DNA from 2 places in the Methylophilus flavus genome. Region 2 is predicted to be linked to the other one. Evidence: predicted binding sites of a transcription regulator. Region 2 holds the regulator's gene; the other holds the start of a gene.
The links. Region 2 encodes sigma-54, which starts transcription at its own class of promoters, with help from an activator protein. Its sites were predicted from a motif close to TGGCACNNTTCCTGCT; they were not measured.
Positions count from the first base shown of each region.

Region 1: glnA (type I glutamate--ammonia ligase) is a predicted target of sigma-54. The motif match lies at 1,907-1,922, and genes of this name have one in related genera.

Region 1 is NZ_JBHTLN010000001.1:2,038,590-2,041,732, forward strand. Features, by position in the region: gene ACFQ2T_RS09885 (DUF4124 domain-containing protein) at 1-215, opposite strand, end outside; gene glnA (type I glutamate--ammonia ligase) at 341-1,750, opposite strand; gene ACFQ2T_RS09895 (rhodanese-like domain-containing protein) at 2,102-2,551, shown strand; gene aroE (shikimate dehydrogenase) at 2,580-3,143, shown strand, end outside.
Region 2 is NZ_JBHTLN010000002.1:73,932-77,074, reverse strand. Features, by position in the region: gene lptA (lipopolysaccharide transport periplasmic protein LptA) at 1-458, shown strand, start outside; gene lptB (LPS export ABC transporter ATP-binding protein) at 470-1,216, shown strand; gene ACFQ2T_RS10320 (RNA polymerase factor sigma-54) at 1,223-2,776, shown strand; gene tyrS (tyrosine--tRNA ligase) at 2,844-3,143, opposite strand, start outside.

The DNA of each region.
Region 1 (3,143 bases), on a different contig from region 2:
GGCGATGGCGTTTTAGCAGTGGATTTTTTTTCACGTGCGGCTGGTGGTGCTTCGGTTTCCTTCGGTCCGCTAATGACTAATTCGGGTTTCTGTTTTCCATCTGGCCGGATGTTGGTATATGTTGTTACACCGTTGCTGTCGGTATATTTATAAATATCCGCAAGACTTTGGCTAGCTGCCAGCAGGGCGGTAATAAAGTAAAAAAGTCTTTTCATGGCAACAGTTTAGAGTAGATTGTAATGCTTATCAACGTGCCTAAAATTCAAAAGGTTGACGCTATCACCCGTTCATAAAAAAACAGGGCAGCCGAAGCTGCCCTGTTTTAGTGCGAACCTTGCAATTAGCAGGAGTAGTACAAACCAAACTCAACAGGATGTGGTGTTTGACGTAATTTAGTCACTTCTTCCATTTTCAATGCAATGTAAGCATCAATCCAGTCATCAGTGAAAACACCACCGCGTGTCAGGAACTCGCGGTCTTTATCCAGATACTCAAGCGCTTGCTCTAATGATGAGCACACGGTTGGGATCAATGCATCTTCTTCTGGTGGCAGATGGTACAAGTCTTTAGTTGCTGGCTCACCTGGGTGAATCTTGTTCTGAACGCCATCAAGACCTGCCATCAGCAAGGCTGAAAACGCCAGGTATGGGTTGGCGATCGGGTCAGGGAAGCGCGCTTCAACACGGCGTGCCTTATCAGAGTGTACGAAAGGAATACGGATAGCAGCAGAACGGTTTTTAGCAGAGTAAGCCAGTTTTACCGGTGCTTCGTAATGTGGCACCAGGCGCTTGTATGAGTTAGTGCCTGGGTTAGTGATCGCATTCAAAGCGCGCGCATGTTTGATGATGCCGCCGATGTAGTACAGGGCGAAATCGCTCAGGCCAGCATAGCCGTTACCTGCAAACAGGTTTTTGCCATCTTTCCATACAGACTGGTGCACGTGCATACCAGAACCGTTGTCACCAAACATTGGTTTAGGCATAAAGGTGGCAGTTTTACCGTAAGCATGCGCTGTGTTTGTAACAACGTATTTAAGAATCTGTGTCCAGTCAGCGCGTTGTGTCAGTGTTGCAAACTTGGTACCGATTTCACATTGACCCGCAGTCGCCACTTCATGATGGTGCACTTCAACTGGCACGCCCAGTTCTTCCAGAGTCAATACCATGGCAGAACGGATGTCATGCAATGAGTCGACTGGTGGCACTGGGAAGTAACCGCCTTTTACACCTGGACGGTGGCCTGTATTGCCGCCTTCGAATTTTTCACCTGATGACCAGGCAGCTTCTTCGGAGTTGATCTTAACGAAACTACCACCCATGGTGGCATCCCATTGCACGCTGTCAAAAATGAAGAATTCTGGCTCAGGACCAAAATAAGCTGTGTCACCCAGGCCGCTCGATTTCAAATAAGCTTCTGCGCGTTTCGCCAGGCTGCGTGGGTCACGGTCATAACCTTTACCATCGGTAGGGTCCACGACATCGCAAGTCAGCACCAATGTCGGCTCGTCAAAAAACGGGTCGATAAATGCAGTGTTTGCATCAGGCATCAATTGCATGTCAGACGCTTGAATACCTTTCCATCCTGCGATGGAGGAACCGTCAAATGCATGACCTTCAGTAAATTTATCTTCGTCGAAGTGAGAAACTGGCACGGTCACGTGCTGCTCTTTACCTCTGGTGTCGGTAAAACGGAAATCGACAAATTTGATGTCGTTTTCGGCAACCAATTTCATTACGTTTGCAACGGACATTACATTCTCCTCAATGATCAAGGTCTAAAACGGTTTTTAAGTTGTACACGCAAAAAACGGGACATGTTGCGGATGTCCCGAAACGTGGGCAAATACAAATAATGGATTTGGGATTCTGCTAACACTGAATCCCGCAAAATCTTAGAGTGTAATATTAGCAGGAAGCATGCCACCCAAAAATATGCATTTTACGTGGTTTACAGGTAACCTGCATAAAATAGTAAAAACCGATCGCACCATTTGTGTGCATTGCAACAAAATAAGCACAAAAATAGTGCATTAGTTCAAGCGCTCCCTTTCAAAGGTATACTCGCTACTTTATATAGTCTGATCAGAAATAAAGGTGTCACATTGACTAATGTAGAAAATATTTTAAGCAATGCCCAAACGCGCGGCACACAAAATAACCTGCCCTACGCCGGGGCAATCACGCCCGAAGAAACCTATCAATTGATCAATCAAGGTGAGTCAGTGGTGCTGGTTGATGTGCGCTCGCGGGCAGAGCTTGAACTGGTCGGCCGCGTGCCTTTGGCGACACATATCGAGTGGGCTTTTTACCCGGGCATGGTGGCTAATCCTGATTTTGCCAAACAATTACAGGCTCAGGTTGATAAAGACAGTACGATTGTATTTATGTGCCGCACCGGTGGCCGCAGTCACAATGCTGCTTTACTGGCACAACAGCTAGGGTTCGGCAAAGCCTACAATATGCTGCAAGGCTTTGAAGGTGAAGCCAACGAGCATAAGCAGCGCACGCTGATTAACGGGTGGAAACATGCCGGATTGCCGTGGACCAACTAACCGGCATCAACCCGATTAATAAACGCACATGAGCAATGAAAAATTCGCAGTGATTGGGCATCCAATCGAGCATAGCAAATCGCCTTTGATACACCAGGCGTTTGCCAGGCAGTTAGGTAAAACAATTACCTACGAAAAAAGATTAGCCCCTCTGGATGGATTTGCCGCAACTATCAAACAGTTGCAGCTGGACGGCTATCGAGGCGTGAATGTGACTGTACCATTCAAGTTCGAAGCATTTGAGGTCAGCGAAACACTTTCAGACCGGGCCAAAGCCGCAGGCGCAGTCAACACCTTAAGTTTTCACGGTGGGCATATCAGTGGTGATAACACGGATGGCTGCGGCCTTGTCAATGACATCCTCAAACATTGGCAGCGCACGATTGATGGCCAGAAAGTATTGTTACTGGGCGCTGGAGGTGCCGCTCAAGGCGTCATCTTGCCGCTATTGGCGCAAAACCCAGCTGTGTTGACGTTAGCCAACCGCAGCCTGGACAAAGCACAAGCCATGGCCGGTCGATTTGAGGCGGATGCAGAATTGCACCAGGTCAGCTTGGAAGTGAAAACCTTTGCTGAATTATCCGAAGGCTAT
Region 2 (3,143 bases):
ACAAAATGATCGTCCGCGAAGATCAGGACGGCTTTCAGCATAGCACCTGTATCGGCAGCCCGAGCAGGCCGACCACCTTCAAGCAGAAGCGCACCGGTAAAAACGAATGGATGCAAGGCAGCGGCCAGCGCATTGAATACAATGGCCGTATGGATAAAGTGCAACTGTATACCGATGCCTGGGTCAAACGTGGCGAAGACATTGTCACCGGTGATTACATCAGCTACGACGCCAATGCGGAATATGCGGAAGTGATCGGTGGCACCAAAGCCAATCCTAATGGCACTGCCAACAGCCGGGTCAAGGCGATTATTCAGCCCAAGAACAAAACTACCCCTCCTGTGATTGATAACAAGGCCAATGCACAGCAAGGGCTGCGCATGAACCGTTCATTACAGCTCAGGACAGAACCGGCAGCGAGCGGCACCGCAAACGAAATCAAGAAAGATCCACAGTAAAGACTGGCAATATGCAAACAACTGCTTCACCAGACAATAGCCATTTAAGCGTCAGCCATTTAAAAAAAGCTTACCAGGGTCGCACAGTCGTCAGGAACACGACGCTGGAGCTGCATAGCGGCGAAGTGATCGGTTTACTGGGCCCGAACGGTGCAGGCAAAACCACCAGCTTTTACATGATTGTCGGCCTGGTCGCCCTTGATGACGGGCACATCACCCTGAACGGCACCGATGTCAGCCACGCCCCCATGCATGAACGCGCGCGCATGGGCCTGGCCTACCTGCCGCAGGAAGCCTCCATTTTCCGCAAGATGACAGTGACAGATAACATCCTGTCTATCCTGGAAACCCGCCCTTACACGTCAGAAGAACGTGAAGCCAAACTCGAATCATTGCTGGATCAATTGCATATACAGCACATCCGCAACAGCCAGGCGGTCAGCTTGTCCGGTGGTGAACGCCGCCGTGTGGAGATCGCCCGTTGCCTGGCGACTGACCCGAAGTTTATTTTGCTGGATGAGCCGTTTGCCGGTATCGACCCGATTGCAGTGATCGAGATCCAGAAAATCATCCGTTATTTGAGCAGCCAGAATATCGGCATCCTGATTACAGACCACAACGTTCGCGAAACGCTGGATATCTGTGACCGCGCCTACATCGTGAATGAAGGCGCAGTATTTGCCGCCGGCACGCCCGATGAAATCATCCAGAATGAAGGTGTGCGTGAAGTATATCTGGGCAAAAACTTTAGGCTGTAATCCCTTATGAAGCAAAACCTGCAATTACGCATGTCGCAAAACCTGGCACTGACGCCGCAGTTGCAGCAGTCTATCCGCCTGTTGCAGCTGTCGACGCTGGAATTGAGCCAGGAGCTGGAAGCTATCTTGCAGGAAAACCCCTTGCTCGAGATGGCCGATAATAATGAAGAAGGCGAGTTTGAAGACAATACGCCCGACGCCCCGTTAGCGGCGCAGGCTGAAGTCGAAGACGCCAGCTCCTTTGACGTCGCCATGCAGCAGCAAGATATCCCCTCACCGGCCGACACACTGCGTGAAGAATTGCGCGATGACCTCAGCGGCAATGAAGGTGAATTGCCCAACCTGAATGAAGAATTTACCCCGCCGGAATTTGAAGACGATTACGGCGAGTTTGGCAGCACCAGTAACTGGGATGAAGCAGGCCGTAACAACAATGATGATGAAGACGGTGACTTCTCCCGCCAGGATGCCACCAATATCAGCCTGCGTGACCACCTGATAGACCAGATTCAGCTGGCACATTTGTCACATCGCGATATGAGCCTGGTCAAACTGCTGCTCGACAGCATCAATGACGATGGCTACCTCGAACAGGATCTGCAGGAAGTCGTTGAGAACCTGCCGGAGGAACTGGAAGTGGATTTGCTGGAACTGGAAACGGCACTCAAGTTGATCCAGAATCTGGACCCGATAGGCATAGGTGCACGCGATTTGCGTGAATGCCTGTTGCTGCAACTGAATGCCCTGCCAGCAAGCACACCCTACCTGAAAGTCGCTATCGCCCTGGTCAAGGACCATCTGGCGCTGCTTGCCAATAAAGACTTTATTAAGCTACGCAAGCAACTTGGCTGCGATGAAGCCTCACTCAAAGGCGCGCAGCAATTGATACGCCAGCAAAATCCAAGGCCAGGCAGCGAATTTTCGAACTTTAGCCATGATCATTTTATCCAGCATGATGTGGTGGTGAAAAAGATCAAAGGTATCTGGGTAGCCACCCTGAATGATGGCGTGATCCCGAAATTGCGCATCAACCAGATGTACGCCGACATCCTCAAACGTAACAGAGATAGCTCAGGCCAGTACCTGCAAAGCCAGATGCAGGAAGCGAAATGGATGATCAAGAATATCCAGCAGCGCTTCTCGACGATTTTGCGCGTCTCGCAGGCGATTGTGGACCGTCAGCGTAACTTCTTTGAGCACGGCGACATTGCCATGCGCCCACTGGTATTACGCGAAATCGCAGAAGAGCTGGACCTACACGAAAGTACCGTTTCACGCGTCACTACCCATAAGTACATGCTCACTGCCAGGGGCGTGTATGAACTGAAATACTTCTTTGGCAGTTCGGTTGCCACAGATGCAGGCGGTTCATGCTCGGCCACGGCTATTCGCGCGCTGATCAAGCAGATGGTGGCAGAAGAGAATGAGAAAAAACCGCTGTCCGATAACCAGATTACCGACACGCTGGCGCAACAAGGCATAGTAGTTGCACGCAGGACGATTGCCAAATACCGTGAATCACTGAGTATCCCGCCTGCGAATTTGCGTAAATCGCTTTGATTTTTTAAGCATCGCCAGAATCAAAAAGGCCGCTATTCAGCGGCCTTTATTTTTAAAATAACAGCGTTTACCGAATCGTTATCCTGGCAAATTTCCGCTTACCCACCTGGGCAACCACTACGCTTTTTGCTAATTGCAGATTTTTGTCTTCCACCTTGACGCTATCCAGTTTCACCCCACCCTGCAGAATCGCACGCATCGCTTCACTGGTGCTTTCCACTAAACCAGCCTGCTTCAATAACTGGCTGATGCCTATGCTGTCACCTTCAATCGTCAATGCAATTTCAGGCACGTCATCAGGAATGCCGCCTTTGGCGCGCGTCTGGAAATCCTGTAATGCTTTTTCAGCAGCGGCCTGGCCATGGAA